DNA from 2 places in the Microbacterium sp. NPDC055665 genome. Region 1 is predicted to be linked to the other one. Evidence: predicted binding sites of a transcription regulator. Region 1 holds the regulator's gene; the other holds the start of a gene.
The links. Region 1 encodes HrcA, which represses chaperone genes, less so after heat shock. Its sites were predicted from a motif close to TTNGCACTCGNNNNNNNCGAGTGCNAA; they were not measured.

Region 1 (15,700 bases):
CTTCGCCTCCGCGCCCGTCAGCGACACGAGATCGCCGACTCCGGCACCCGCCGAGGACTCCACGAGGAAGTGCAGTGCCATGATCAGTGGCTGCGGAAACGGTCGCGGAGCTTCGAGAAGAGTCCTGGCTGGAACTGCGCGAGCTGCGGATCCGGTGCCTTGGCCTTCTTCGCGAAGTCCTCGATCAGCGCGCGCTGCGCGGAGTCGAGCTTGGTCGGTGTCAGCACCTGCACGCCCACGCGGAGGTCCCCGCGCTGGGTGCCGCGGAGCGGGGTGATGCCCCTCCCCTTGATGGTCAGGACGTCCCCGGACTGCACGCCGGAACGGATCTCGAGATCGACCTCGCCGTCGAGTCCCTGGATCGTGGTCTCGGTGCCGAGGATCGCGTCGGTCATCGACACCTCGAGCGTGGCCAGCAGGTCGTCGCCCTCCCGACTGAAGGCGGGGTGGGCGTTGACCGTGACCTCGACGTACAGGTCGCCGTTGGGGCCGCCCGCCTTGCCGACCTCTCCCGAGCCGGGCAGCTGGAGGCGCAGACCGGTCTCGACGCCGGCAGGGATGTCGAGCGAGACCGTGCGACGCGAACGCACGCGACCCTGGCCGCCGCAGGTGCCGCACGGGAACGGGATGGTGGTGCCGTAGCCCTCGCAGGTGCCGCAGGGCTGGGAGGTGACGACGTTGCCGAGCAGGCTGCGCACCTGGCGCTGCACATGGCCGGAGCCGCCGCAGATGTCGCAGGTGACCGGGGAGGTCCCCTCCTGGCAGCAGGAGCCGTTGCACGTCTCGCAAAGCACCGCGGTGTCGACGTCGATGTCGCGGTGCGCACCGAACACGACGTCGCCGAGGTCGAGCGTGACACGGACGAGCGCGTCCTGGCCGCGCTCCCTGCGCGAGCGGGGTCGCGCCCCGCGACCGCCGCCCTGGGACGCGCCGAAGAACGTCTCGAAGATGTCGCCGAAACCGCCGAATCCGCCGAAGTTGCCGGCAGCGCCGTCTCCCCCGCCCATGTCATAGCGGCGCCGTGACTCGTCGTCGCTCAGCACGTCGTACGCGTGCGTGACGAGCTTGAACTTCTCCGCCGCATCCTCACCGGGATTCACGTCCGGGTGCAGCTGTCGCGCGAGGCGTCGATACGCCTTCTTGATCTCGTCGGTGGAAGCGTCTCGGGACACCCCGAGAACCTCATAGTGGTCCGCCACAATCGCCTTTCTGCGTGTGTCTTCCGGCGCGACCGCGTCAGCGGCCGGCCTCGTCTTCGTCGAGCATCCGCGACAGGTAGCGGGCGACGGCCCGCGCCGCAGCGAGGTTGCTCGGGTAGTCCATCCGCGTCGGCCCCATCACGCCGACGCGCGCGGTGCCGCTGGGTGCGGCGTAGTTGCTGGCGACGATAGATGCCTCGCCCAGACCGAACGGCGCATTCTCGGTGCCGATGCTGGCGGCGAGCCCGTGCTCGTCGGTCACCATCTCGCTCATCAGCCGCAGCAGCGTCACCTGCTCCTCGATGGCCTCGAGGAGCGGATGGATGCTGCCGCGGAAGTCCTGCTCACGGCGGGCCAGCGTGGCCGCTCCCGCCATCACCAGACGCTCCTGTCGGAACCCGCCGAGCTCATCCATGACGACGCTCGCGATCGCGCGCAGCACGAGGTCTTTCGGAGCGTCTTCCGCGGCCAGCAGGGTCTGGAGCCGGTCGGAGGCCTCGCCGATGCCGTGGCCGGTGATCAAGGCGGCCATGCGCGCACGCAGCACCGCCATCTCGGCCTCGTCGATGGCCTCCGGCAAAAGCGCCACGCGTTGCGACACACCGCCGGCGTCCGTCACCAGCACGATGAGGAGTCGATTGGGCGCCAGTGCGACCAGCTCGACGTGCGTGACATGAGCCCGTGCGAACGACGGGTACTGCGCGAGCGCGACCTGACCGGTGAGCTGCGTCAGCACCCGCACGGTGCGCACCATCAGATCGTCGAGGTCGGCGGGCTCACCGAGGAACGATTCGATCGCCGAGCGCTGGGCCGACGAGAGCGGCCGCAACTGCGCCAGGTGATTCACGAAGACGCGGTAGCCCTTGTCGGTCGGCACCCGACCGGACGAGGTGTGCGGAGCCGTGATGAGCTCCTCATCCTCGAGCAGCGCCATGTCGTTGCGGATCGTCGCCGCCGAGACGCCGAAGGAGTGCCGGTCGACGATGGAGCGGCTGCCGACGGGCTCGTGGGTCTCGACGTAGTCCTGCACGATCGCGCGGAGAACCTGGAGTCCTCGCTCTGTGACCATCGCCCTTCCCTTCCGCTGGCACTCGGACGTTCAGAGTGCCAATCCTACCCCGTGCAGCTCCGGATTCTCCGTACCGCGGACACCCGACCCTAGGATGACGCTCATGACCTCCTCGCCTCAGACCACGCTGTCGACCGGCGCCGTGCGCGGTTCCGAAGAGGAGGGGGTCGCCCGTTTCCTCGGCATCCCCTATGCCGCACCGCCGTTCGGGGAGAACAGGTTCCGAGCGCCACAGCCGGCACGCGCGTGGGAGGGCATCCGGGAGGCGACGCAGTTCGGCCCCACTGCGCCACAGCTCCCGTATGCCGGCGCGATCGGCGAGCTCCTCGGCTCGGTGCGCATCGACGGCGACGACATCCTCACGGCCAACGTCTGGGCGCCGATCGGGGCTTCGGCGGCACCGGTGCTTCTGTGGATCCACGGCGGCGCGCTGGAGCGCGGCACCGCCGCTCTGCCCCTCTACGACGGCACGGTGTTCGCGAAGGCGGGGATCGTCTTCGTCTCGATCAACTACCGTCTGGGATCGGAGGGATTCTCGGTGCTCGAGGATGCGCCGAGGAACCTGGGCCTGCGCGATGCCGCCGCGGGGTTGGCGTGGGTGCATCGCGAGATCTCCGCCTTCGGCGGCGATCCGGCGCAGATCACCGCGATGGGAGAATCCGCCGGCGGGGCGATCGTCGCCGGGCTTCTCGCGCGAGAGGATTCCCGCGCGCCGATCCATCGCGCCATCATCGAATCCGGGCCGCTCGCTGCGCAACCGGTGAAGAAGGCGGGCCGGGTGACCGCGCAGCTCGCGAAGAGACTCGGGGTCCGCGCCGACCGCGCCGCGTTCGCCGAGGTCTCGCCCGAACAGCTGCTCGCTGCCAGGAAGGCGCAGTCCGCCGGATCCTCTCCGCTGGGTGGAGCTCCCGGCTTCCAGTTCGCCATCGACCCGGAGAGCCTGCCCCGCTCTCCGCACGAGGTGCTCGGCGAGATCGACACACCGATCCTGATCGGCAGCAACACCGACGAGTACCGCCTGTGGTTCCCACCCGAAGCACTGGCCGGGATCGGCGAGCTGAAGCTGCAGGCCGCGCGGATCCTCTCCCGCATCCCACGACGTGCGGTGCGCGCGTACCGTGCGGCCTTCCCCGGAGCGAGCACGGGCGAGGTGTTCGGGCAGCTCGTCACGGACATACTGCTGCGGGCGCCGTTGAGCCGCCTGGCAGCCGCACGGCCGGATCTCACCCACGTGTACGAGTTCGCGTGGCCGAGCCCGGTTCGCGATCTGCGCGCCGCGCACGCACTGGAGCTCGGGTTCGTGTTCGATCGCCTCACGGACGACGAGACGGTGCGGTTGGCGGGCCCCGGCGCGCCGCAGGCGCTCGCGGACGAGATGAACGCGGCCTGGATCGGATTCGTCACGAACGGCGACCCGGGCTGGCCGGTGTACGGCTCCGGCCGACAGACGCGGATCTTCGATGCCACGAGTGCGACGCTGCCACAGCGCCGAACGACGGGGATGGATCTGCTCCCGGGCTGAACCGCCCCCGATCAGGGGGTCAGTCGGTGAGCTCCCGCACCACGGCATCCGCGAGAAGTCGACCGCGCAGCGTGAGCTGGACACGGCCCCGGATGGCGGCGGACGGGTCCACGAGCCCGTCGGCGATCAGCCCGGCGACGCGACTCCGGTTCGCGGCGGGCACCTCGTCAACCGCGATCCCCTCACGGATGCGGCTCAGCAGCAGGATGCGCTCCAGCGTCCGCGACTCGGCGTCCGGCCGTTCCGTTCCTGCTGCGGGCGACTCGGATGCCGCGAGCCGCTGTGCGTACGCCGCGGGGTGCTTCACGTTCCACCAGCGCAGCCCGGCGACGTGGCTGTGCGCACCGGGGCCGAAGCCCCACCAGTCGCTCCCCCGCCAGTATGCGAGATTGTGTCGCGAGCGCTGCTCGGGCGTACGCGCCCAGTTGCTGACCTCGTACCAGTCGAAGCCACCCGCCGCGAGACGCGCATCGGCGAGCTCGTACATGTCGGCCTGCAGATCGTCATCGGGGGTCGGAACCTCTCCGCGGCGGATCTGGCGGGCGAGCTTCGTCCCGTCCTCGATGATCAGGGCGTACGCGGAGATGTGGTCGGATTCGAGCGCGAGAGCCGCGTCGAGCGAGGCCTCCCAATCCGCGAGCGACTCCCCCGGCGCCCCATAGATCAGATCGACGCTGACGGCGAGACCGGCGTCCTTCGCCGCAGCGACCGCGGTGGTCACGTTCTCAGGCCGATGTGTGCGGTCGAGGGAGGCGAGCACGTGCGGCACGGCCGACTGCATGCCGACCGACATCCGCGTGACACCGGCGGCGGCCAGCGTGCGCGCGACCGCGGGCGTCACCGTATCGGGATTCGCCTCGACGGTGACCTCCGCGCCCTCCGCCAATCCGAAGGCTGAGGTCGCAGCCTCCAGCATCCGAGCGAGGTCGCCGGCCGGCAGCAGCGTGGGCGTCCCTCCGCCGAAGAAGACGGTGTCCATCGGCCGTAGCGCTCCCGCGTCGGCCAGCACCCGGCGGGCGAGGTCGATCTCGGAGACCAGCGTCGATGCGTAGTCCTCCTGCTTGGCGCCGCGGAGCTCGGTCGAGGTGTACGTGTTGAAGTCGCAGTAGCCGCAGCGCACCGTGCAGAACGGGATGTGCAGGTAGGCCGAGAACGGCACGCTCGTGTCGACGGGAAGGTCGTCGGGCAGATGCCCGTCCGCCGGCGCAGGGTCTCCCAGAGGAAGCGGTCCCGCCATCACAGGGGGGTCGCGTACAGCGGCGAGATCGCGCGGAGGTAGCGCGCGAAGAGCTCACGACGGCGGCGTTTGACGAGCGCAGGCACCAGCCGGTACGCGAGCGCATGGGGAGCGTCGAACGCGCGGACGGTGAACCAGACCTCGTCGTTGTCTTCCCGCCAGTCGACGTCGAACGACTCTTCGCCGCGGACGACCGATCCGCCGACCGTGCCGAGGACGAAGCCGATGCGGCGGGTCTCCTCGGTCACGGAGATCACGCGAAGCTCCGCGTCTGCACGCATGCTTCCGACGCGCCCACGCAGATGAAGCGTCATCCCCGCGCCCACGTACGGCATTCCCTCCGCGTCGTAGCGAGGCTCGACGTCGCGCTTGCTCGGCGCGATCGGGTTGCCCTCGGCGTCGAAGCTCACCCCCGCATAGGCGGGACCCGGCGCTGGCCGCACGTCTTCGACGGAGAGTCCGGCCGCGCGCTGAGCCGTCCAGGACAGGAGCGCGTCACCGGCGGTCTGGAAGCGCTCGAGGCCGCTGCCGATCCGCCAGGATTCCTCCGCCGGGATGCTGCGCTCCGGCGGGTACTGCATCAGATCGGGCGCGTGGGTCGCACCCACGGCCGCATAGTCCACCGTGTCGTCTCGGAAAGTCCCGCGCCGCATGAGTTCCAGCCTACTTCCCGTTACCTGGGCGAACACCCCCACGCGCCGCACGGCGACACATCCCGGGTACCGAGCCCGTCGCCCCTGGGTCCCTGAGCCCGTCACCCCTGGGTCCCTGAGCCTGTCGCCCCTGGGTCCCTGAGCCTGTCACCCCTGGGTCCCTGAGCCTGTCGAAGGGCCGCCCTAGGGCCCCTGAGCCTGTCACCCCTGGGTCCCTGAGCCTGTCGAAGGGCCGCCCCTGGGCCCCTGAGCCTGTCACCCTGGGTCCCTGAGCCTGTCGAAGGGCCGCCCCTGGGCCCCTGAGCCTGTCACCCTGGGTCCCTGAGCCTGTCGAAGGGCCACGGTTATCCACACCCGGTCGTGGGCGATCTCGGTGCGCGCGACCATGGATCATGGCGTGGACATACATCCTCAGGTGCACTGACGACAGCTTCTATACGGGAAGCACCAACGGCGATCTGGAAGCGCGCGTCTGGGAGCACAACAACGACGATCAGTTCGCCGCAGAGTTCACGCGACGAAGGCGACCTGTCGTGCTCGTGTACGCAGAGCATTTCGAGACGGTCGATGCGGCGTTCTTCCGGGAGAAACAACTCCAGGGATGGAGTCGCCGCAAGAAGCTGGCCCTCATCGAGAACCGTGGGCATGACTTACCAGCCCTGTCGAGGTCAACCGGAGTCGGGACTCTTCGACACGCTCAGCGGCACGGGGAGACGGAGACTCAGCACCCCAGGGACGCGACCTGACGCTTCGACAAGCTCAGCGACCCAGGCAGGGGGAAGTTCAGCGACCCAGGCAGGGGGAAGTTCAGCGACCCAGGCAGGGGGAAGCTCAGCGACCCAGCCAGGGGGAAGCTCAGCGAACCAGGCAGGGGGAAGCTCAGCGAACCAGGAGGGGGAAGCTCAGCGAACCAGGAGGGGGAAGCTCAGCGAACCAGGCAGGGGGAAGCTCAGCAAACCAGGCAGGGGGAAGCTCAGCGACCCAGGGAGGGAGAAGCTCAGCGCCCCAGGGAGGGGGAAGCGGCGGCTGCATCCCGGACGATCTGCACGTAGCGCGCGTGGGTCGCCCGCTGCACCATGCGCAGCGCCGGGCCGAGCAGACTCCAGAACCAGGTCGACGGAGACGAGATGGATCGCGCAGTGAACACGCCGTTCTCATCGATCCGAAACGACTCCTCTCCGTAGATCGGATGCCCAGGACGCGTCTCGTACCCGAACCCGCTCTCATCCGCCCAGACGATCCTCACCGGCTCGACGAAGCGCACGCCGAAGAGACGCTTCGCGAGCGTGCCCTCGAGCCCAGGCGCGGGTGCAGTGTCAGGCACCTCGAACCCAGCGCGGCGCTTGAACTCCCACGAACTCACCAGCGCGGCGACGGCATCGCGTGCCGCCGGGTCGACCACGGTCGAGTGCTCGGAGATCCGCATCCCATCAGGCGCAGTCGCGATTGGATGACGTGTCATCCCGCGCTCGTACACCGGCAGCGGCACGCGCTACTTCTTGTCCTTGCCCTCGACGTCACCCGACAGCGCGGCGATGAACGCCTCCTGGGGGACCTCGACGCGACCGACCATCTTCATGCGCTTCTTGCCCTCCTTCTGCTTCTCGAGGAGCTTGCGCTTGCGGGTGATGTCACCGCCGTAGCACTTGGCGAGCACGTCCTTGCGGATCGCGCGGATCGTCTCACGGGCGATGATGCGCGCACCGATCGCGGCCTGGATCGGAACCTCGAACTGCTGGCGAGGGATGAGCTTGCGCAGCCGCTCGGCCATCATCGTGCCGTAGGCGTATGCCTTGTCACGGTGGACGATCGAGCTGAACGCGTCGACCTTCTCGCCCTGGAGCAGGATGTCGACCTTCACCAGGTCGGCCTCCTGCTGTCCGGAGGGCTCGTAGTCGAGCGAGGCATACCCCTGCGTCTTCGACTTCAGCTGGTCAAAGAAGTCGAACACGATTTCGCCGAGCGGCATGTTGTAGCGCAGCTCGACGCGCTCCTCCGAGAAGTACTCCATGCCGAGCAGCGTTCCGCGGCGGGACTGGCACAGCTCCATGACGGTGCCGACGTAGTCCTTGGGAAGCAGGATCGCCGCCTTCACCATCGGCTCCGAGACCGAGCCGATGCGTCCGTCCGGATACTCGCTCGGGTTGGTCACGGTGACGGTCTCGCCGGTGTCACTCGTGAGGACCTCGTAGATCACGCTGGGCGCGGTCGTGATGAGGTCGAGATCGAACTCACGCGCGAGCCGCTCGGTGATGATCTCGAGGTGCAGGAGCCCGAGGAAGCCGCAGCGGAAGCCGAACCCGAGCGCCACCGACGTCTCGGGTTCGTACACGAGCGACGCGTCCGAGAGCTTCAGTTTGTCGAGTGCCTCACGCAGCTCCGCGTAGTCGCTGCCGTCGATCGGGTACAGACCCGAGAACACCATCGGCTTCGGGTCGGTGTAGCCGGGCAGGGCATCGGAGGCGGGCTTGCGTGATGTGGTGATCGTGTCGCCGACCTTCGACTGGCGCACGTCCTTCACGCCCGTGATCAGGTAGCCGACCTCGCCCACGCCGAGTCCCTTGGTCGGGGTCGGCTCCGGGCTCGACACACCGACCTCGAGCGCTTCGTGATTCGCTCCGGTCGACATCATCTGGATGCGCTCGCGGGGCGAGAGGCTGCCGTCCACCATGCGCACATAGGTGACCACACCGCGGTAGGCGTCGTAGACCGAGTCGAAGATCATCGCGCGCGCCGGCGCATCCGCATCGCCCTTCGGGGCGGGGATCTCCTGCACGAGCCGGTCGAGCAGCTCCTCGACACCGACCCCGGTCTTTCCCGAGACGCGGAGGACGTCTTCCGGCTTGCCGCCGATGAGGGAGGCGAGTTCCTTCGCGTACTTCTCGGGGTCGGCGGCCGGGAGGTCGATCTTGTTCAGCACCGGGATGATGTGGAGGTCGTTCTCCAGCGCCAGGTAGAGGTTCGCCAGCGTCTGGGCCTCGATGCCCTGCGCCGCATCCACGAGCAGGATCGCGCCTTCGCAGGCCGCGAGCGAGCGCGAGACCTCATAGGTGAAGTCGACGTGGCCAGGGGTGTCGATCATGTTCAGGGCGACGGTCTGGCCGTCGAGTTCCCACGGCATCCGCACGGCCTGGCTCTTGATGGTGATGCCGCGCTCGCGCTCGATGTCCATCCGGTCCAGGTACTGCGCCCGCATGTCACGATCCGAGACGACACCGGTGATCTGGAGCATCCGGTCGGCGAGGGTGGACTTGCCGTGGTCGATGTGGGCGATGATGCAGAAATTGCGGATCTGCGCAGCCGGCGTCGAGGCAGGCTGAAGAGGTGTGAGAGCGCGTGGGGACATGTCCCCTCGATTCTACGGTCAGGCGGCGGCAAACCCCGATTCGCGTGATGCTCCGCCGGGAAAGCACACTGGGCGGCCCCCGAGGGGACCGCCCAGTGTGTGGTGCGAACGGGGCTTACTTGGCCCAGCCCACGTTCTGCCAGAAGTTCGTGCCGGTGGTCGACTCGAACTGCGAAGGACCGTAGTTCACGAGACCGTCGGCGATCGCGTACTGGTTCGGACGTGCCGCCAGCGGGATCGTCACGGCTTCGCTCATGATGATCTTGTCGATCTCCTTGGCGATCTCGAGACGTGCCTCGGGGTCGAGCTCAGCGTTGGCTTCCGTCCAGAGACCATCCAGACGCTCATCCGCGACGCCGGGGAAGTTCTGACCCGAGTCGGCCGGGCTGAAGATCGACTCCGTCGAGGAGATCGGGAACGGCGTACCCTGCCACGCGAAGATCGTCGCCTCGAAGTCACGCGTCTCGGTCGTGATGTACTTCGTGAAGAAGTCTGCCGACGGGACGGTGTCGATCTTGACGTCGAAGCCCGCCTTGGCGGCCATCGGCTGGATCTGCTGCGAGAGGATCGCCGAGTTCGGGGTCTCCGAGGGGATCACGAGGCGAACGGTCAGCTTGGTGCCGTCCTTCTCGCGGATGCCCTTGTCACCCTCGACCCAGCCCGCGTCTTCCAGCTGCTTCTTGGCGGCGTCGACGTCGAACGCGATGTCCGCGCTGTCGTCTTCGTAGCCGTTCTGACCGTTGAGGAAGATGAGGTTGTTGAGGACCTCGGGCTCGACGCCCAGCGGCTCGATGACGGCCTGAGCCATGATCTGACGGTCGAGCGACTTCGCGAAGGCCTGACGGACGGCGACGTCCTCGAACACGCCGGCGGTGCCGTTGAGCGTGACGTGGCTGTACGTGACGCCCTTCGAGTTCAGGATCTCGGAGTCGGAGCGTGCCTTCGCGGACTCGAGCGTGTCGACGCTGGAGTTGATCGGGATCGCGTCGAACTCCTTGTTGGCGAACGCCTGGCCGACCGTCGAGCGGTCCGTGGCCTTGTAGTTGATCGTGTCGAGCTTCGGCTTGTCGCCCCACCACGTGGGGTTCGGCTCGAACGTGATCGTCTTGCCGGTCGCGTCGAACTTGCTCACGATGAACGGACCGCCGGAGACGTAGGTCGAGCCGTCGGCAGCGAACGGACCGTTCGCCCATGCCGTGTTGAAGCTCTCCGGGGTCGCCGTGAGCCAGCGGGGGTAGATCGTGCCGGTGCCGAGGATGGAAGGCCAGTCGGCGTTCTTGTTCGCGAACGTGATCAGCACATCCTGGTCGTTCTCGCCGGCCTCGATCGAGGCGACGTCCGACCAGACGTTGGTGGAGGTCGGGGCGAACGCCTCGTTCTTGCCGTTGAGGGCGTTGAACTGGCCCTGGAAGTCCTGAACACCGATGGGGGTGCCATCGGACCAGACGGCGTCAGGGTTGACCTTGACCTCGACGACCTGGGGGTCCTCGCTCTTCAGCTCGACCGACGTGGCGAAGTTCGGGTCGGCTTCCCAGCTGCCGTCCTCCTTGATGACCACGAAGCCGGGGGTGAACAGGCTCGAGATCGTGTTGTCGTCGACGGTGCCGGCATCGAGGTTGTAGAGGTTCCAGTTGGCCGGCGTCTCGTCGAGCGGCAGGTTCAGCGTGCCGCCGTCCTTGATGGCGTCGCGGTCAGCGGCGACCCAGCCGGTCGCGGGAAGCGCCTCCGGCGAGGAACCGCCGTCGCCGTCTCCTCCGCCGTTCGTAGCGGGCGCGCACGCAGAGAGCGCCAGCGCGACGCCGGCGATTCCGGCGAGGGCCGCCCATTTCTTGGAGTTCGACTTCATCGATCTCCCCCTTCTATCGTTTCGTGCAGACTGCACAGGACTCGTCCGAACCGGAGACCGAAGACAGCGACCGGCTATGGAGCAACATCATCGATGATCGCCCCGTACACCGGCATGTCAGGCCCGTGTTGTCCGGATCGTTACCTAGTTGTCGTTCAAACCGCATCGTCGTGCGGGGTGAAACGGGGTCGCGCCGTGGCTGACATCGCGTCGCGTCGGCCCGACCGCCGTGAACATGGCAACATGGGGAGCCTGCCGGCGATCGAAGGGGATATGCCGGCGTTTTGGAAAGACGGTCTCGGGTGCCTAGAGTAGCGAGGCCGCAACAGATGTCGGCTGCGCGGCGATCCCGCGCCGAAGGAGCTCCATGATCGGATTCATCGCCAAGCGTTTGGTGAACTATCTCATCCTCACCGTCATCGCCACCCTGGCCGGCTACGCACTCGTCTCCACCACTCTTCAGCCGGCGGCACGGTTCCTCGGCAAGAATCCCCCCGTCCCGCAGTCCAGCATCGACGCGGCGCTCGACAAGATGGGCGTCAACCCCGACGTCTCCCTGCTGCAGCGCATGTGGGACTGGCTCGTGCAGTTCGTCACCACCGGCTCCCTGGGGATCTCCACTCGCAGCACCGAGGTGACGGCCGACATCATCGAACGTGCCGGCACGAGCCTCCGACTTCTCATCATCGGCACCATTCTCGGAGCGGTCTTCGGAATTCTGCTCGGCGTGTGGGGGGCCATCCGGCAGTACCGCGCGAGCGATCAGATCATCACCTACGCGTCGTTCACGGTGCTCGCGACCCCGATCTTCGTGATCGCGGTGCTCCTCATGATCGGCGCGACCTGGGTCAACAACGCGTCCGGTCAGCAGCTCATCAACTTCACCGGCGAGTACAGCGTCGGGGTCACCGGGTTCTGGCCCGTCATAGGCGATCGAATAGCGCATCTGCTGCTGCCCACGATCGCGCTCACCGTGACCGCGGCGGCCTCCTACTCCCGGTACCAGCGCAGCGCCATGCTCGACGTGCTCTCCTCGGACTTCATCCGTACGGCACGCGCGAAGGGGCGGACCCGCGGATCCGCCATCATGCGTCACGGCGTGCGCGTCGCGCTGATCCCCATGTCGACCTTCTTCGCCTATTCGTTCGGCACCATCCTGGCGGGCGCGGCCGTGACGGAGAAGATCTTCAGCTGGCACGGCATGGGCGAATATCTCATCGACTCCGTGTCGAACAACGACATCAACGCCGCGACAGGCTCGATCCTGTTCGCCGCGATCCTGGTGCTCATCGCGGGCACGCTGGCCGACGTCCTCTACGCGGCCCTCGACCCCCGAGTGAGGATGTGACATGACGCTCGATCCCACACAGCTCGACGCTCCGCCGCTCGAGCCGGAGAACGAGGAGTCTCCGTCGATCCCCCGGTGGCGGCTGATCCTGGTCCGCACTTTCTCGACCAAGCGCGCCTGGATCGGCGCCGGCGTGCTCGTGCTGATGTTCCTGCTCGCCTACGTCGGCCCGCTGCTCTACCCGTGGTCCGCGACCGATCAGGACTACCTGTCGTTCAACAAGGGTCCGAGCCTCGACCACTGGTTCGGCACCGACACGATCGGCCAGGACATCTTCGCCCAGTCGATGGCCGGCCTGCAGAAGTCCCTGCTCATCGGCCTCATCGTCGGACCGGTCACGGCCATCATCGCCGGGCTCGTCGGCGCGATCGCCGGGTATGTCGGCGGGGCATGGGACCGGGTGATCGTCTGGATCATCGACCTGCTCCTCGTGCTGCCGAGCTTCTACATCCTGGTCCTGCTGAGCCCCCTGTTCAAAGACCTGGCCTGGGTCGCGCTCGTCGTGTTCCTCCCCCTCTTCGGCTGGATGGTGCTCGCGAGGGTCATCCGCGGTCAGACCATGTCGCTGCGCGAGCGCGACTACGTCAAGGCGGCGCGCTTCATGGGCGTCGGCGGTTTCACGATCATCCGCCGGCACATCATCCCCAACGTGGCTTCGCTCCTGATCATCGACGCGACGCTGGGTGTCGGCGCCGCGATCCTCGCCGAGACCACGCTGAGCTACTTCGGCTTCGGCATCCAGCCGCCCGACGTGTCGCTCGGCACGCTGCTCGCTGCGGGAAGCGCCGCGGCGACCACCCGTCCCTGGCTCTTCATCCCGCCGGCGATCATCCTCGTCGCCACCGTGCTCGCGTCGAGTCTGCTCGGAGATGCCCTGCGTGACGCCGTCGACCCGACCTCGGAGAACAACCGTGCCTGAACCCCTGCTTCGCGTCCGCGACCTCAACGTCACCTTCGAGACGAAGGCCCGCACCGTCCACGCGGTGCGCGGCGTCAACTACGAGGTCAACCGGGGAGAGTTCCTGGCGATCGTCGGCGAGTCCGGTTCGGGCAAGTCCGTGTCGTCGATGGCGGTCATGGGCCTTCTCCCGAGTACCGCCCAGGTATCCGGCTCGATCACGTATGACGGCACCGAGCTCCTGGGCTCCACCGACCGGCAGCTGTCGAAGATGCGCGGCTCCGACATCGCGATGATCTTCCAGGACCCGCTCTCGGCGCTGACGCCGGTCTACACGATCGGCCAGCAGATCATCGAGGGCCTCAAGCTGCACCAGCCGGGACTCAGCACCCAGGCGCTGGAGGCCCGCGCGGTCGAGCTGCTCGACATCGTGGGCATCCCGGAGCCCCGCCGACGCGTGAAGTCGTTCCCGCACGAGTTCTCGGGCGGCATGCGCCAGCGTGCGATGATCGCCATCGCGATCGCCAACGACCCGAAGCTGATCATCGCCGATGAGCCGACGACCGCGCTCGACGTCACCATCCAGGCGCAGATCCTCGACGTGCTCCAGACCGCCAAGGAGATCACCGGCGCCGCCGTGGTGCTCATCACACACGATCTCGGCGTCGTGGCCGGCAACGCGGACCGCGTGGCCGTCATGTACGCGGGCAGGATCGTCGAGACCGCCCCCGTGGACGACCTGTTCGCCCGCCCGGCCATGCCGTACACGATCGGTCTCCTGCGGTCGATGCCGAACATGGTCGACCAGCGGTCGGCGCGGCTGGTACCGCTCGAGGGCCGTCCGCCGCTGCTCACCGAGATCCCCACCGGCTGCCCGTTCGCCGATCGCTGCCCCGCGGTGATCTCGGCGTGCCACGACATCGAACCGGACCTGGTTCCGGTTGCCCCGATGCAGGCCGCGGCGTGCATCCGCGCGACCGAGATCGTCGACGGCCGCCTCCCCCGCGACGAGGTCTTCTCCCCGCCGGCGCCTGCGGAAGAGGTCGTGCGCGAGGTCGAGACCCGCGGCACCGTGCTCAAGGTCGAAGACCTCAAGCGGCACTTCCCGCTCACCAAGGGCACCGTCTTCCGCCGTCGTATCGGCACCGTCCGTGCGGTCGACGGCGTCAGCTTCGAGCTGGAGGGCGGCAAGACCCTCGGCCTGGTCGGCGAGTCCGGCTGCGGCAAATCGACCACCGTCATGGAGGTGATGGAGCTCGCCAAGCCGCAGTCGGGGCGGGTCGCCGTCAACGGCATCGACACGGCTTCACTCTCCCCGGCCCAGCGTCGCGCGCTCCGGACCGACATCCAGATCGTGTTCCAGGACCCGGCGGCCTCACTCGATCCGCGCATGACCGTCGAGGAACTCATCGGCGAACCGCTCACGGTGCACGACGTCCCGGCGAAGGAGATCTCGCGCCGCGTGCGCCGGATGCTCGAGCTCGTCGGCCTCGAGCCGAGCTATGCCCGTCGTTACCCGCACGAGTTCTCCGGGGGGCAGCGCCAGCGCATCGGCATCGCCCGCGCCCTCGTGGTCGAGCCGAAGATCCTCGTCCTCGACGAGCCGGTCTCGGCGCTCGATGTCTCGGTGCAGGCCGGCGTGATCAACCTGCTCGAAGACCTGAAGCAGCAGCTCGGGCTCTCGTACCTGTTCGTCGCCCATGACCTCGCCGTGGTGCGTCACATCGCCGACGACGTGGCGGTGATGTACCTCGGGCGCATCATCGAGTACGGCGACGTCGATGAGATCTTCAGCAACCCGCGCCACCCGTACACGCGCGCGCTGCTGTCGGCCGTGCCGGTCCCCGACCCGCAGATCGAGCGCACAAGGGAGCGCATCCTCCTCTCCGGAGACCTGCCGTCGCCGACCGAGACGATCACGGGTTGCGCGTTCCGCACGCGGTGCCCGCTCTACGCGATCCTCCCTCCGGAGCAGCAGGCCGAGTGCGAGACCAGGTCGCCGGAGCTGCGGCCCGTGGAGGGACGCGACGTCTCCTGCCACTGGGCGGAGCAGGACATCCTGCAGACCGCGTGATCGGTCGTCGTGGCGTCAGCGGGCGCGGCACGGAGCGCATCGTCGTCCGCGGCGCATCGGGCTGGTGGATCAGCGGTGTGCTGGCGGCGCTGTTCGCGTACCTCCTCATCGATGCGGCGATCCGCGCGGAGTGGGCGATCGTGCTCCTCTCCCTGCCATGGATGGGCTTCGTCCTGCTGGTGTGCTGGATGCTGCTGATCCGGCCCTGCCTGATCGTCGCGCCCTCCACGCTCAGCGTGGTCAACGTCTTCCGCACGCACACCATCCCCTGGCGCGAGGTGGCCGCGCTTCAAGTGCGATACCAGCTCGTCGTCGAGTTGACGGACGGCACCACGATCCGCGCCTGGGGTTCACCCACCGTCCAGCCGCGCCGGGACCGGGATGCCGACGTGTCGGCGCCGAACCGCTCCCGCGCCTTCGTCGGGGTCGTCGAAGCCATCGACCGGGCGCGCGACGACGTCGGGCGTGCACCGACAGGTTCGGACTCGCGAACCGTGAGCATCGCGTG
Region 2 (15,700 bases), on a different contig from region 1:
CTCGCGAACACGCCGGACTCCGGCGCGGCGGCGTCCACCATCCTCGAATCCGCGAAGGAGCTCGCCTCCCACATCGCCGGCGGCTACCGCACCGTGGCTTCGCAGTGGAACGATGCGCGCGCGACGGCCGAGCGCACCGTGACCCAGGTGAACGCGGCTGCGGACCAGATCGCCGTGCTCAACGGCGAGATCCGCGACGCCCTCGCCTCCGGCCGCTCGGCGAACGAGCTCATGGACCAGCGCAGCGTCCTCGCGCAGAACGTCGCCCGGATGTCCGGGGCGGCGGCCACGATCGAGAGCGACGGGTCGATGACCCTCCGCGTCGGCGGCAACGCGCTGGTCTCGGGGTCCGATTCCCGACACCTCGCGCTCACCGGTCCGGCCTCGATCGACGCGGGTCAGCGCTTCACCGTCTCGTGGGAGTCCGCCCCCGACCTCCCGGCTTCGATCGACGGCGGCGAGCTCGGTGGTTCGCTCGCCGTGCTCGCACCGGCAGCGGACGGCGGGATGCTCGCTCAGCTCGCCTCGACCTACGACGCGGTGGCGACGGCACTGGCCGGTGCGCTGAACGCGCAGCACCGCGCGGGTGTCACCTCGTCCGGCCAGCCGGGCGGAGACTTCTTCACCCTCCCGACGACCGGTTCGGCCGCGCTCGGACTGCGGGTCGCCGTGACGAGTCCGTCTGAGCTGGCGCTCGCCGCACCGGGCGCCGGTGCGCTGGATGCGACGAATGCCGATCTGATCTCGCAGATCGGGCGGAGCGCCACCTCGCCCGACGCGCTCTGGTCCGATCACGTCACGCGCTTCGGGGTGGCGACGGCCGCCGACGTGCAGCGGGCGAAGGTCTCCGATTCGGCGGCGGTCGCCGCGGTCGGGGCGCAGCAGTCCGTGGCCGCCGTCGACGGCGACGAGGAGACCATCAGTCTGCTCACCTACCAGACCGCTTACCAGGCCGCAGCCCGCGTGATGACGGCGGTGGATGAGGCGCTCGACGTCCTCATCAACCGCACGGGCCTCGTCGGACGCTGATAAAGGAGCATCGTGATCTCTCGAGTGACATCGTCATCCATGACGCAGACGGCGATGCGCCAGCTGCAGTCGAACCTCACGGAGCTGGCACGTCTGCAGGAGCAGGCGACGTCGCAGCGCGCCTTCGCCACTCCGTCCGAAGACCCGGCAGCCGCGGCAGCCGCCCTCGCCCTGCACGCCGAGCAGCGCCGCAACGACCAGTACGCGCGCAACATCGACGACGGGCTCGCGTGGGTCACGGCGGCGGATGTCGCGATCACCGCGAGCACCTCGCTGCTGAGCCGGGTCCGCGACCTCACCTCCCAGGGTGCGAACGACGGTGCACTGGACGCGACCGCCAAGGAGGCCCTGGCCGTCGAGCTCGAGGGCATCCGCAAGGAGCTCCTCACGCAGGCGAACACCCGGCTGCTCGGCCGTTCGGTGTTCGCGGGTACCTCCGACACGGCGGCGTTCGCCGCGGACTACTCGTACAGCGGCGTGGCAGGGTCCGAGGTCAGCCGTCGCGTCTCCGACGCGGCATCCGTCCGGGTCGACACCGACGGCGCCGCGGTGTTCGGCACCGGTGACGACTCGGTGTTCGCGCTGGTCGACAAGATCGTCGCCGACCTGCGCTCCGGAACGAACGTCGGTCCGCGCCTCGCGGAGATCGACGACCGACGCACGGCCATGCTCGGGGTGCAGGGTTCCGTCGGAACCCGCCAGTCTCAGATCGAACGCGCCAAGGAGGCGGCAGTGCAGAATTCCGTGTCCCTCGAATCCCGCCGCACGGCGGTCGAGGACGTCGATTCGATCGAGGTGCTGGTGCGTCTGCAGGCGCAGGAGCTCGTGTACCGCTCCGCGCTCGCCGTCAACGCCCGCGTGCTGCAGCCCTCGCTGATGGACTTCCTGCGATGACCGCCGCACTCAGCTTCCTGACGCCCCCTCCGGGGCTCGCTCCGCACGTCGACTTCGCTCTCGCGCCGGTCGACGGTGCTGACGGTCTGTTCTCGATGCGGGCCGTGGACGACGTGGACCTGCGGCTGTACCTGGTCGACCCCCGGACCGTGCTCGGCGAGTACGCGCCGATCCTCTCCGACGAGCAGGCCGAGAGCCTGGCGCTCGGCTCGGCCGATGATGCGCTGGTCCTCGTGGTAGCCCACCCCTCCGCAGAAGGCGTGAGCGTGAACCTGATGGCTCCCGTGATCGTCAATCGCAGCACAGGAGCCGCGTCGCAGGTGATCCTCGAGGATCAGGACTACCCGCTCCGCGCTCCGCTGGGCTGAGGCGGCGGCAGCGGGCGGCCCGGGCCGCTCTCACAGCGCATGCACGGCTACCCTGGAGACGTGATCCTTGCCGTCGACACCTCCCTGGGTACTGCTGTGGCCCTCATCGATGCCGACGGGGCGCGACGCGCCGAGGCGGCAGCCGTCGACCCGCTGGGCCATGCCGAGGTGATCGGCGACCTGCTCGTCGAGGCGCTCGCCGATGCCGGTCCCGGTGAGGTGACGCATGTCGTCGCGGGCATGGGCCCCGGCCCCTTCACCGGTCTCCGCATCGGCATCGCCGCGGCCCGCGCCTTCGCGCTCGGACGCGACATCCCGGTCGTCCCGGTTCCCAGCCACCTGGCTGCCGCGCTCACCGCGCTCGAGACCGAGACACAGCCGTTCGCGATCGTCACCGACGCCCGCCGTCGCGAGGTCGCGATCACGGTCTTCGACGGGCTGGATGCCGATGGGATCCCGCACGTGGTCGCCGAGACCGTCCTCGTGCGGGCGGCGGACGCCGACGCCCACCTCGAGGGTGTTCGCCGCGTCGACGTCGCGACGCTGTCGGCGGTGGACCTGGCGCGCGTCGGAGCACGCGCCCTCGCCGCCGGCCGAGTGCTCACGGGCGACGAGCCGCTGTACATGCGCCACCCCGACGTGACGGTGCCCGGCGCGCCGAAGAAGGTCGGCTCATGACCCTCCGCGACGCCACCGTGGACGACCTCGACGCGATCATGACGATCGAGGAGCGGTCCTTCCCGACCGACGCGTGGAGCCGCGAGACGATGGCGGCCGAGCTCGCGAGCCCGCACGGCCGCTACCTCGTCGACGAGCACGACGACGCGATCATCGGCTACGGCGGAGTGCGCGCCCTGCGTGGCAGTGCCGACGCCGACATCCAGACCATCGCGCTCCTCGCCGAGCACCGGGGGCAGGGTCGGGGCCGCGCGCTCCTGCGTGCCCTCCTCGCCGCCGCAGCGGAGCGGGGCGCCCGTGAGGTGTTCCTCGAGGTCAGGGCCGACAACCCCGCCGCAGAGGGGCTGTACCTCGCGGAGGGCTTCGAAGAGATCGGCCGCCGTCCCCGCTACTATCAGCCGGACGACGTGGACGCGATCGTGATGCGTCTGGAACTGCGCCGACACCCGGCGTCGCACGACACTTCCGAGGAGGCGAAGGCATGAGCGAGCCGCTGGTCCTCGGCATCGAGACGAGCTGCGACGAGACGGGCATCGGCATCGTCCGCGGGCGCACCCTGCTCTCGAACACCATCGCGTCGAGCATGGACGAGCACGCCCGCTACGGCGGCGTCGTGCCCGAAGTCGCCGCTCGAGCCCACCTCGAGGCACTGCAGCCCGCGATCGATGCGGCGCTCGCCGAGGCGGGGGTGCGTCTCGACGACCTCGATGCCGTCGCCGTCACGAGCGGTCCCGGTCTCGCCGGCGCCCTGATGGTCGGAGTGGGAGCGGCGAAGGGCCTGGCCGTCTCGATCGACAAGCCGCTGTACGCCGTCAACCATCTCGTGGGACACATCGCCGCCGACATCCTCACGGCCGATTCCGCGCCGCTCGAGTACCCGACCATCGCGCTGCTGGTCTCCGGCGGCCACACGTCCCTGCTGCACGTCCGCGACCTCACCACCGACGTCGAACTGCTCGGGGAGACGATGGACGACGCTGCCGGCGAAGCCTTCGACAAGGTCGCCCGCCTGCTGTCGCTGCCGTACCCCGGCGGCCCGGAGATCGACCGAGCGGCGGCCGACGGAGACCCGGATGCGATCCGGTTCCCGCGGGGTCTCTCCCGCGCATCGGATCTGGCGAAGCATCGGTACGACTTCTCGTTCTCGGGGCTGAAGACCGCCGTCGCGCGGTGGGTCGAGCGCTGCGAAGCCGACGGGGTCGAGGTGCCGGTGGCCGATGTGGCCGCGAGTTTCCGCGAGGCGGTCGTCGACGTGCTGGTGACCAAGGCGCTCGCGGCCTGCGCCGATCTGGGGGTGCCGCGCCTGCTCCTGGGCGGCGGGGTGATCGCGAACCGTCGGCTGCGTGAGGTCGCGCTCCGACGTGCCGCCGAGGCGGGTGTCACGGTGAGGATCCCGCCGTTGTCGCTGTGCACCGACAACGGCGCGATGATCGCCGCGCTGGCCGCCGAGCTGATCTCTTCGGGCCGCCGACCGTCGACACTGGCGTTCGGGGCGGACTCGACCCTCCCGGTCACCGAGATCCAGATCGCCGAGGCGGTGCCCGCATGAGCGATGTCTCGGGCTCGCCCGACGCGAAGACTCCCCAGGCGCCGCGGGCGCGCGTCGAACGCGCCAGTCACGAGGTCGAGCAGCATCCCGGAGCAGCGCCTCGGCTGCCGGGCGCCCGGCGCGACGGCTACACGAAACTCCCCACCGGGCCCGTCGGCATCGAGCCGGTGGTGGTGAGCGGGCCCGATATCGATGCCCCGGGCGAGGCGGAGTGGGAGCCGACGACCGGTGCCATCCCCGTCGACGACACCCGGCTCGCACCCTGGGCACTGCTCGCCGCGATCGTCGCCCTCGGGGCGTCGTTCTTCGTCGGCTGGGGGATCCCCGTCGCAGTTGTGGCGGTGATCGCGGCGATCATGTCGCTGCGTCGTCCGCTCGAGAGTCGCGCGATCGCGATGTGGGCGCTCGTGCTCGGGCTCTGCGCGACGGTGTACAGCCTGGGCTGGTTGGTCTGGGCCGGCATGCAGTTCGAGAAGCTCGGCTGAGCGGATGCTCGAGCCGGAGGAGTCGGAGGAGCTGCGCTCCCTGCAGGCACGGGCGTACGGGCGCGATTCCTCGCTGACGGCGGCCGAAGCCGAACGTCTTCGGGAGCTGGAGGACCGTCGACTCGCACCGGCAGCCGGGGCCGGACCGGACGCCGAGCACGCCGTGTCCGACCAGCGCAAGTCGGATGAGGCACCGGCCGATGACGACGCCGATGTCTCCGTCGGCGAGGGTGAGGCGGAGGATGCGGCTGTGGCGGCGTCCGCCGATGCAGCGAGCGATGACGCGGTCGATGCAACCGCATCCGCATCGTCGTCCTGGCGCTCCCTGTTCTCCCTGCTGCGCACGCGCTGGCGGCCGGTCGCCCTCGCAGCCGTCGTGGTGCTCGCGATCGGGGTGGGTGTCGGCTGGCTCGCGTTCGGCCGGTCCGGAGCCGCGGCGGTGGAGCTGACCGCCGAGCAGCAGACATGGCAGAACGAGCTCGTCGCGGCCGGTGTGTACGACCCCGGCTCGATCCGCGCGCTCGGCGTCCAAGAGGACGTGGTCATCTGGACGGCGACGAAGGATGCGAAGGAGCGCACCTGCCTGATCCTGGGCACGGGTGAGGCGACGGTTCCGTCGTGCGACCGTACCGAGGTTCTCGCCGAGACCGGGATCTACGGTTCGATCTCGGTCAAGGGCGATGGAGCTCTGCAGCGAGAGGTCAGTGCGCAGCTGCTGTTCACCGCGTCGGGCGAACCCGCAGTCGCGGTGAGCGCCTACGATTTCGACCCGACCGACAGCGGCATCACCTACGCGAACGAGGCCGAATCGGAGACAGCGGCTCGACTCGCCGAGAACGGGTTCCAGGCCGGTTCGCTCTGGGTGGTCGGCTACGACGGCGACGTGCCCATCTGGACGGCGGTGCAGATCGAGTCGCAGAATCAGTGCCTCATCTACGACGGATCGACCGATGAGGCTCCGGTCGCCTGCGCCGACCCGCAGACCATGCAGGAGCAGGCCTCGAGTCTCGTGCTCAACGTCGTCGACGCCGAGACGGGTGGCGTGACGAACTTCGAGATGAGGTCGAATCAGGGGCCCGGGTATCTGGTGATCACCCGGGAGGGAGGCACCTCCGGTGCCGGGGGCGACTGACACCGCGGAGCTCCGGGCGCTGCAACGGAAGGCCTATGGGCGAGGCGGACAGCCGACGGAGGCGGAATCCGAGCGCCTGCGCGCGCTCGAGGGCGGGGGCACCGCGCAGCCGACCGCGGATGTGGCGGACGCTCCCGACCCGATCCAGCCCCACGGCGCGCCGGAGGCGAAGGCGGAGGAGGCGGAGGAGACGCAGTCGCAGACGCAGGATGCGCAGGAGACGCGGTCGCACACGCGGGGGAGCCGCTGGTCGCCATCCAGCGGTGGGGTGGGGTGGATTCGCTCACGGCCCAGTTCCCCGAAGAGGTGCGCGACCGCGCCGAGTCGCTGTTCACGGATGGCTTCGAACTCGGTCTCTCGCTCGTCGGGACGTTCCGCAGCGCGCCGGTGTGGCTGGCGGATCGGCTCTCGGATGCGGGAGTGACGGAGCGATGCCTGATCGTGGATGCCGCCGGTCCCGTGGTGTGCAAGGGCGTCGACACCGCGGTCGCGGAGGGGCTCGGCATGGAGCTCGTGTCGGTCGACCAGGCGACGGGCGGCACAGAAGCGGTCACAGCGCTCGACCTGCGGTTCACGAGCCAGCACACGCCGTATCTGACGGTCTCGGTCGAGGCCGAGGAACTCGAGACCGAGGAACTCGAGGCCGTCGACGACCCCTACATGATTCAGGTGTCGCCGGGTGAGCAGATCGAGATCCCGGACCCGGGCGACGACGGCTGACCGCGTCCGAGCGCGGTGGCGGTCAGCTTGCGGCAGGAACCCGATCGGCGAGGATCGCCCGCCGCTGGTCGCCGATGCGCGCGAGGATCAGCGTGGCCTCCTGATCGCCGCGCAGCACGAGCTTCTTCCGGAACGTCGCAGGGTCGATGTCGACGCCGCGCTTCTTGATCTCGATGCGACCGATGCCGTGCGCCTTGAGAGCGGCGCTGATGGCCTTGGGGTTGGCGGGCAGGGTCTCGCGCACGCGGAACGACTGCACGAACGGGCTCGTCAGCGCGGCATCCGACGTGAGGTAGGCGATGTGCTCGTCGAGCATCCCGGCATCGAGGCTCCGGGCGACATCGCCGATCAGGCGGGCACGGATCACGGCGCCGTCGGGCTCATGCAAGAAGGCCCCGAGCTCGCGCACCGGCTCGTCGGCGACGTCGGCCGGTGCGGTCATCTCATGCGACCGGTCGCCCCGGATCACGAGCGCCGAGCGCCGCACGCCGTCGCGGGCGAGGGCGCCGCTCCATACGACCAGCTCGACGACGCTGCCGTCGGCGCTCACCCACTGCGCCTCGGCGTCGGCGGGAAGCGCGTCGCGGTCGTGCGCGGGGCCGAGCTTGATGCCCGTCGGCACGCGCGCGGCGACGTCGAACGCCCAGTCCAGCGAGGGGGAGTAGTCGTCGGCGGACACGCGTCGGGTCTCGCTGTGCCCGGAGGTGCGCCGCGCGGGGTCCATCCAGGTCGCGCGCCCGGCCTCCGAGTCGTCGAAGGCGTCCTCCGCCGTGCTGTGCCGCACCACCGCACCCGCTCCGAAGGGCGCGAGGTTGTAGGCCGCGATGGCGGCGGTGACCTCGTCGGCATCGACGGCGAGCACATCGAGCCCGGCTCCGGCGAACGCGAGCGCGTCGCCGCCGATCCCGCACCCGAGGTCGGCCACGGCCGTGAAACCCGCGCTGCGGATCCGCTGTGCATGTCGTGCGGCCACCCCGAGCCGTGTCGCCTGCTCGAGCCCGGCTCTGGTGAAGAGCATCCGCGCGGCGAAGGGGCCGAACTTCGCCGACGCCTTGGATCGCAGATGCGCCTGACCGACGACCGCCGACACCAGCTCGGGGGAGTGACCGGCGGCGCGCAGCCGCGACACGGCGCGCGCGACGTCGGCCGTCGACTCGACGGCCCCGACCGCATCGAGCAGTTCGAGACCGGCGGGGGTCAGCAGGGCACGCAGCTCGGACATCTTCACGCCCTCAGCCTAATTCCCGCCCGTGCCCGTGAATCGCGGCGTGCGTTGGCACTCGCATTGCATGAGTGCCAGCCCAGCGCATAGACTGGATTAGCACTCTCGGGTTGAGAGTGCGAACAAGTCTTTCGTGTCAGTGTCAAGAAAGAAGAGGTAGACCGTGTCGGTTTCCATCAAGCCGCTCGAAGACCGCATCGTCATCCAGCAGGTCGAGGCCGAGCAGACCACCGCGAGTGGCCTGGTCATCCCCGACACCGCCAAGGAGAAGCCCCAGGAGGGCGAGGTCGTGGCTGTCGGCCCCGGCCGCATCGACGACAACGGCAACCGCGTTCCGATCGACGTCGCCGTCGGCGACCGTGTCCTGTACAGCAAGTACGGCGGCACCGAGGTGAAGTTCGGCGCAGACGAGTACCTCGTCCTGTCCGCTCGCGACGTCCTGGCGGTCGTTGTCCGCTGATCTGCTGAACCCGGTTCCGTGCCTCTCGAAGAGGGCGGGCCAGGTCCCAGAAGGGGCTCGGATGCGTGTGCATCCGAGCCCCTTCTGCATCCGCCATCGGGCATCCGATTCCTGCCGATCTCCGCGGGGCGGCCGACCGGCGCACTCCGCGCCTCCACCGCGGGAATAGGGTTGTGCGGTGACCCCCGAGACGACCCGCGCCACTCAGACCGCCGGAGTCGCGTACGCCGGATCCGCCTACCTCCTCTGGGGCGTGCTCCCGCTCTACTTCCTCCTCCTCGTCCCGACCGGTCCGTGGGAGGTCGTCGCGTGGCGGGTGCTGCTGTCGTTCGTCTTCTGCCTCCTGCTGCTCACGGTCACGCGCGGCTGGGCGCCGTTCGGTGTGATCCTGCGGCAGCCGAAGCTGCTGGGGTGGACCGCGCTCGCCGGTCTGCTGATCTACGTCAACTGGCAGGTGTTCCTCATCGGAACCCTCAGCGACAACGTGGTCGAGACGAGCCTGGGCTACTTCATCAACCCGATCACGACCGTGCTGCTGGGTGTCTTCGTGTTGAAGGAGCGCATCCGCAAGCTGCAGTGGGCCGCGATCGCCATCGCCGCGATCGCGGTGGTCGTGATCGTCGTGGCCTACCGCGCCTTCCCGTGGATCGCGCTGTCGCTGACCGCGTCGTTCGGGGTGTACGGGCTCATCAAGAAGAAGATCGGCCCGGCGGTGGACGCCGTCAGCGGTCTGACCCTCGAGTCGTTCTGGCTGATCCCGATCGCCGTCGTGCAGCTCATCGTGGTCGCCTCGACCCCCGCAGGCCTCACGATGGGCGGGAACGGATGGGCCCACGCGGTGCTGCTGGCATTCGCCGGCGTCGCGACGGCGGTCCCTCTGCTGCTGTTCGCGGCGGGCACCCGGAGGATCAACCTCACGGTGATCGGGATGATCCAGTTCATCACCCCGGTGATGCAGTTCGTGATCGGTGTCGCGGTCCTGCACGAGCCCATGCCGCCCGAGCGCTGGGCCGGGTTCATCATCGTCTGGATCGCGATCGGCGTCTTCGTCGTCGACCTGCTGATCGCCGCCCGCCGAGGGCGCAGGATCGCGCAGCCCGAACTGGTGTGAACCCGCGGTTCTCCGGCCCGGAAACCCGGTGTCGGATCGTTAACGCACCGAAATACTTGCACCCCCTGTGCGCGGGCCCCACGCCCTAGTGTTAGAGCACCCGCCCGTGGTCACAATCCACGTTCAGTTACGCAAGGGAGCATCATGAACGCATTGAAGGGTTCGCGCACCGCGAAGGTCTTCGCCGGGATCGCTTTGATCAGCGCATCCGCCATCGTCATCGCCGGCTGCAGCAGCACGCCGAACGCCGAGCCGAGCGAAGGCGGTGAGAAGCCGGCCGTCGATCTGACGCTCAAGCTCGGCTCGCTGCTTCCCGCGACCGGTTCGCTCGCGTTCCTCGGTGCACCGATGGAGGCCGGCGTCCAGCTGGCCGTCAACGAGATCAACGAGGCCGACGCCGGTGTGACCATCGACCTCACCACCGCCGACGAGGGCGACCTCGACAACAAGGCGTACGAGACGTCGATCACCAACCTCCAGAACGAGGGCATCACCGCGATGGTCGGCGCCGCATCGTCGAGCGTCACCAAGCTCATCCTCGACGGCAACGCCGGAGCGGGGATCCTCACCGTCTCGCCGTCGAACACCTCGCCGGACTTCTCGGGCATCAACCCGCTGTACTTCCGCACGGCACCGAGCGACAACCTGCAGGGTGAGGTCCTCGGCAACCAGATCGCCGAAGACGGTCACAAGACCCTCGGCATCATCTACCAGAACGACCCCTACGGCACGGGCCTGTTCGAAGCCATCAAGTCGACGTTCGAGGGCACCGGTGGCGAGGTCGTCGCCGATGCATCCTTCAACCAGGGCGACGGCCAGTTCAACGCTCAGGTCTCCGAGATCGCGGCTGCCAAGCCCGACGCGGTCGCCGTCGTCTCGTACGACCAGTTCGCGACCATCGCGCCGCTGCTCGGCAACGCGGGCGTCGACACGGGCTCGCTGTACCTCGTCGACGGCAACCTGAAGGACTGGGGCACTGACGTCTCGGTCAACCTCGAGGGCTCGAAGGGTACCCGCGCCGGCGCCGAGCTGCCGCAGGACTTCCTCGACCAGCTCAACGAGGTCTGGACCGCCGACGGCAACGACCCCATCGACGCCGTGACCTACTCGGCCGAGGCGTACGACGCCGTCATCCTCATGGCGCTGTCGGCTCTGGCCGCCGGCTCCGTCGAGGGCGCTGACATGGCCGAGCAGATGGCCACCGTGTCCGGCGGCGGCGACGAGGGCGAGAAGTGCACCACGTACGCCGAGTGCGCCGACATCATCAACGGCGGCGGCACGGCGGACTACGACGGCCTCTCCGGTGAGATCACGTTCGACGAGAACAACGACCCGAAGGGCGCCGCCATCGGCGTCTACGAGTTCGGCGCCGACAACACCACCACGCGCCTCAAGTAAGCGCACAGACGAGGCCCCGGATGCTCGGCATCCGGGGCCTTCGTCGTCCCCGGCTCGTCCCCGGCTCGTTCCGGCCCGGTCCGCGTCCGGCTCGTTCCCGGCTCGTTCCCGGCTCGTCCCCGGCTCGTTCCGGCCCGGTCCGCGTCCGGCTCGTTCCCGGCTCGTCCCGGGCTCGTTCCGTCCCGCCCGCGTCCGGTTCCCCGTCCCCGTCCATGTCCCCGGTTCATCCGTCGGGAGTTTGTACGGATGTCGGGAGAAACGCCGGGCGAGTACCCGACGGATGCGCGAACTCCCGACGGATGCGCGCGAGGGCGCCCGACGGATGCTCACGCGAGGGCGCCCGACGGATGCTCACGCATCGGGGGACACACACAGAACGGGGGGATGCCGCGCGGCATCCCCCCGTGTGACGCGCTCAGGCGGCGTCGGTGCCGAGTGTGCCGAGGTACAGACCGATGACCTTGGGGTCGTTCAGCAGTTCACGCCCCGAGCCCTCATAGGCGTCCTTGCCCTGATCGAGCACGTAGCCGCGGTCGCAGATCTGGAGGCAGCGCCGCGCGTTCTGCTCGACCATGATCGTCGTCACGCCCGCCTTGTTGATGTCGGAGACGCGGATGAACGCATCATCCTGACGCACGGGGGAGAGGCCGGCGGAGGGCTCGTCGAGCAGTAGAACAGATGGGTCCATCATCAGCGCCCGCGACATGGCGACCATCTGCCGCTCGCCGCCCGAGAGTGAACCTGCGCGCTGCTTGAGGCGCTTGCCCAGCTCGCCGAAGATGCTGCTGACGAACTCCAGGCGCTCGGCGAAGATCTTGGGGTTCTGGTACAGCCCCATCTCCAGGTTCTCCTGGATCGTGAGCGACGGGAACACGTTGTTCGTCTGCGGCACGAAGGCCACGCCACGGCGCACGAGCTTGTCGGCCTTGAGCCCGACGATGCTCTCGCCCTTCACCGTGACGTCGCCCGAGCGGATCTCGACCATGCCGAAGATCGCCTTGAGCAGCGTCGACTTGCCGGCGCCGTTCGGACCGATGATGCCGATCAGCTCGCCCTTGTGGGCCACGAGGTTGGCGCCGTTGAGGATGTTCACCCCGGGCAGGTACCCGGCATGCACATCGGTCAGCTCGACGATGACGTCGTCGTTCTTGATCTCATTGCGCTCGGCGGGTGCGGGCGCCGGAGTGGGCGCGGATGCGTCGGTCATGCCTTCTCCTCCTCGACGTCTTCGGCCTCGACCTCAGCCTCGACCTCAGCCTCGACCTCGGTCTCGATCTGCTCCCGGATGCGGATCGCGTCCTCCTCCGAGATCACGGGGAGGCGGCCGGTGACGGCCCCGAGATCGACGTCCTGGTGCGCGCCCAGGTAGGCGTCGACCACGGCCGGATCCTCCATGACCTGGTCGGGCGGACCCTCGGCCACCACGCGGCCCTCGGCCATCACGACCACCCAGTCGGCGATGTGCCGGACCATGTGCATGTCGTGCTCGACGAACAGCACCGTCATCCCCAGGTCCTTGAGGTCGAGGATGTGCTCCAGCAGCGACTGCGTGAGCGCGGGGTTCACGCCGGCCATGGGCTCGTCGAGCATCACCAGGGTCGGGTCGCTCATGAGGGCGCGGGCCATCTCGAGCAGCTTGCGCTGACCGCCCGAGAGCGATGCGGCGAAGTCCTGCTCCTTGGCGTCGAGTTTGAAGCGGGTGAGCAGCTCGTGCGCACGCGCCTCGATCTCCTGATCCTGCTTGCGCCAGAGGAAGGGGAACAGCCCCGCCCAGAAGCCCTCGCCGCGCTGATCCTTCGCACCGAGCTTCATGTTCTCGAGCACGGTGAGCAGCGACAGGGACTTGGTCAGCTGGAAGGTGCGGACCTGTCCCATCCGCGCGACCTTGAACGAGGGGATGCCCGACAGGTTGGTGCCGTCGAACGACCAGGTGCCGCTGTTCGGCTTGTCGAAGCCGCACAGCAGGTTGAACAGGGTCGTCTTGCCGGCGCCGTTCGGGCCGATCAGCGCGGTGATCGCGCCGCGCGGGATCTCCAGGTGATCGACGTCGACCGCGGTGAGACCGCCGAAGCGGCGCTCGACGGCATCGACGACGAGGATCGGGTCGACCTTCTTGACGCCCGGCGCTGCGGGTCCAGCGGCGAGCCCCTGGGTCTTCGCGCGGGGCGTGCTCTTCGCGGATGTGACAGCCGCGTCGTCATTACTTGACAAAGGTCATCTCCCTCTTGTTTCCGAGGATGCCCTGCGGGCGGAAAATGACGATCAGCATCAGCACGATGCCGATCACGATGTACCGCACGACGTCGGCCTGTGCGCCGGACATCGGCAGGTATCCGGCGTTCGCCATCGCGGGGAGGAGTGCGCCGAGGAAGGCGAACACCACCCAGAACAGCACCGCGCCGAGCGTCGGTCCGAGCACGGTGGCCGCGCCGCCGAGCAGGAGGATCGTCCACAGGAAGAACGTCAGCGACGTGGAGTAGCTGCCGGGGATCACCGCCGACGGCAGGATGAAGACGATGCCGCCGACGGCGCCGATCACACCACCGACCACGAGTGCCTGCATCTTGTACGCGAAGACGTTCTTGCCGAGCGAGCGCACCGCATCCTCGTCTTCGCGGATGCCCTTGAGCACGCGGCCCCACGGGCTGCGCATGAGCGCCCACACCACGAGCACGGCGATGACGAGCGCGATCAGTCCGACCACGCGCACCCACAGGTCAGTGGCGTTGTACGTCCACGGGCCGAAGCCGTAGGTTCCCGGCGGGAACGGGTTCGAGTCACGGAAGCTCTGGTGGTACCCGGAGAGTCCACCGGCGGAGTTCGTCCAGTCCTTGAAGAGCTCGGTCACGAACATGAGCCGCACCACCTCGGCGGCGGCGATCGTCGCGATGGCGAGATAGTCGGCGCGCAGGCGCAGGGTCGGGATACCGAGGATGAGCGCGAATGCCGCTCCGCCCAGCATGCCGACGAGGACGCCGGCCCACCACGGGAACCCGAAGGTCAGGATCGAGATCGCGTAGCCGTAGCCGCCGATGGCCATGAATGCGGCCATACCGAAGTTGAGCAGGCCGGTGTAGCCGAAGTGCACGGCGAGGCCGGTGGCCGCCAGGGCGTAGGCGATCGTCGTCGGGCTGAAGAGATAGGAGGCGGTGTTGCCGAAGATGCTTCCGAAGTCCATGCGTCAGCCCAACCTTTCCTTGCGTCCGAGGATGCCTTGCGGCCGCACCAGCAGAATGATGATCAGGGCGACGAGTGCCGTGGCGTACTTGAGATCCGACGGCACGCCCAGCAGGGTCGACACCTCGACGGCGAGCCCGACGATGATCGAGCCGATCAGGGCGCCGATCGCCGATCCGAGGCCGCCGAGCGTGATCGCGCAGAACATCAGCAGCAGCATCTGCATGCCCATGTCCCACTTCACGCCGGGGCGGAAGTACGCCCACAGGATGCCGGAGATCGCGGCGAGCGCCCCCGCGAGGATCCACACCGTGCGGATGACCTTGTCGACGTCGATGCCGGATGCCGCGGCCAGTTGCGGGTTGTCCGAGATCGCTCGGGTCGCCTTTCCGGTGCGGGTCCTGGTGAGGAAGAACGCGACACCGAGGATCACGATGATGCTGGTCGCCATCGCGATCATGTCGATGTACGACAGCGAGATGGGTCCGAGGCGGATGGGCTCGGGGCTCGCGCCCGGCAGCTGATAGGTGTTGCCGCCGATGAAGTACTGCATGCCGTATCGGAGGGCGAGGGAGAGGCCGATGCTCACGATCATGAGCTGGACCACACCGAGACCTTTTCGACGCAGGGGCTTCCAGATCCCGGCATCCAGCGCCCACCCGAGCGCGGCTCCGCCGATGACGGCGGCGATGATGCCGAGCCAGAGGGGGAGGTTCCAGAAGGTCGTGCACAGCAGCGCGACCACGGCACCCCACGTGACCATCTCGCCGTGGGCGAAGTTGGAGAGGCGAGTGGTGCCGTAGATGAGCGCGGCACCCATCGACGCGAGTCCGAGGAGGAGCCCGAAGTTCAAGCCGCCGACGATGCGTGACAGGAGCTGATCGAGGAACGACACGGTGACCCGCTCGCCCGCTCCGAGGAAGAAGTTGACGATCTTGGTGCCCGTGAGGCCGAATTCGAGCTCGAACGACGCGGTGGTCCCCGATACGGGCTGGATGCCCTCGGGGAGCTGGGTCGCGTCGACGATGACACCCTTCGGCAGCGTGGATTCGTCCACCGTGAGGGTGTACGTCTCCATCTCCGGCACATAGAGGCGCCATTTGCCTTCGGCGTCGGTCTCGGTCTCGGCTTCGAAGCCGTTGCCCTCGATGGACATGACGACGCCTTCTACCGGTTCATCCGCGTTGGTGACGACACCGGCGAAGTAGAAGTCCGTGACCTCCTGCCCGTCGTCCGTCGTCTCGGCCGACGCCGATGAGGGGGGCAGGAAAAGGAACGCCATGAGCGCCATGAGGATACCGAGGCAGATGACGGCCCAGGGGCGCCTTCGCTGCACGGCGATTGTTGTGGGTCCCACGCAACCTCCACTGTGAGTGCTGTCACTGCGGCATCGGGTATGAACCGCAGGGATGGACGACGCATTTGAGCGTAGTGTGCGATCTGCGAATCACCTACCGTCGGGTCCAACGGTCCGGTA

Region 2: groES (co-chaperone GroES) is a predicted target of HrcA. The motif match lies at 8,129-8,155, and genes of this name have one in related genera.

What each region holds. Positions count from the first base shown of each region.
Region 1 covers NZ_JBSHGY010000004.1:37,926-53,625, forward strand. The annotation lists gene ACWGO6_RS11840 (16S rRNA (uracil(1498)-N(3))-methyltransferase) at 1-81, opposite strand, end outside; gene dnaJ (molecular chaperone DnaJ) at 84-1,199, opposite strand; gene hrcA (heat-inducible transcriptional repressor HrcA) at 1,237-2,268, opposite strand; gene ACWGO6_RS11855 (carboxylesterase/lipase family protein) at 2,372-3,790, shown strand; gene hemW (radical SAM family heme chaperone HemW) at 3,810-5,027, opposite strand; gene ACWGO6_RS11865 (DUF1990 family protein) at 5,027-5,680, opposite strand; gene ACWGO6_RS11870 (GIY-YIG nuclease family protein) at 6,073-6,426, shown strand; gene ACWGO6_RS11875 (DUF1990 family protein) at 6,678-7,142, opposite strand; gene lepA (translation elongation factor 4) at 7,173-9,026, opposite strand; gene ACWGO6_RS11885 (ABC transporter family substrate-binding protein) at 9,142-10,872, opposite strand; gene ACWGO6_RS11890 (ABC transporter permease) at 11,240-12,220, shown strand; gene ACWGO6_RS11895 (ABC transporter permease) at 12,222-13,139, shown strand; gene ACWGO6_RS11900 (ABC transporter ATP-binding protein) at 13,090-15,192, shown strand; gene ACWGO6_RS11905 (PH domain-containing protein) at 15,189-15,700, shown strand, end outside.
Region 2 covers NZ_JBSHGY010000001.1:1,020,861-1,036,560, reverse strand. The annotation lists gene flgK (flagellar hook-associated protein FlgK) at 1-1,029, shown strand, start outside; gene ACWGO6_RS04910 (flagellin N-terminal helical domain-containing protein) at 1,042-1,923, shown strand; gene ACWGO6_RS04905 (flagellar assembly protein FliW) at 1,920-2,291, shown strand; gene tsaB (tRNA (adenosine(37)-N6)-threonylcarbamoyltransferase complex dimerization subunit type 1 TsaB) at 2,352-2,969, shown strand; gene rimI (ribosomal protein S18-alanine N-acetyltransferase) at 2,966-3,454, shown strand; gene tsaD (tRNA (adenosine(37)-N6)-threonylcarbamoyltransferase complex transferase subunit TsaD) at 3,451-4,518, shown strand; gene ACWGO6_RS04885 (hypothetical protein) at 4,515-5,003, shown strand; gene ACWGO6_RS04880 (hypothetical protein) at 5,008-6,135, shown strand; gene ACWGO6_RS04875 (hypothetical protein) at 6,409-6,855, shown strand; gene ACWGO6_RS04870 (THUMP-like domain-containing protein) at 6,878-8,077, opposite strand; gene groES (co-chaperone GroES) at 8,241-8,537, shown strand; gene rarD (EamA family transporter RarD) at 8,716-9,648, shown strand; gene ACWGO6_RS04855 (ABC transporter substrate-binding protein) at 9,793-11,046, shown strand; gene ACWGO6_RS04850 (ABC transporter ATP-binding protein) at 11,462-12,253, opposite strand; gene ACWGO6_RS04845 (ABC transporter ATP-binding protein) at 12,250-13,257, opposite strand; gene ACWGO6_RS04840 (branched-chain amino acid ABC transporter permease) at 13,247-14,224, opposite strand; gene ACWGO6_RS04835 (branched-chain amino acid ABC transporter permease) at 14,228-15,580, opposite strand.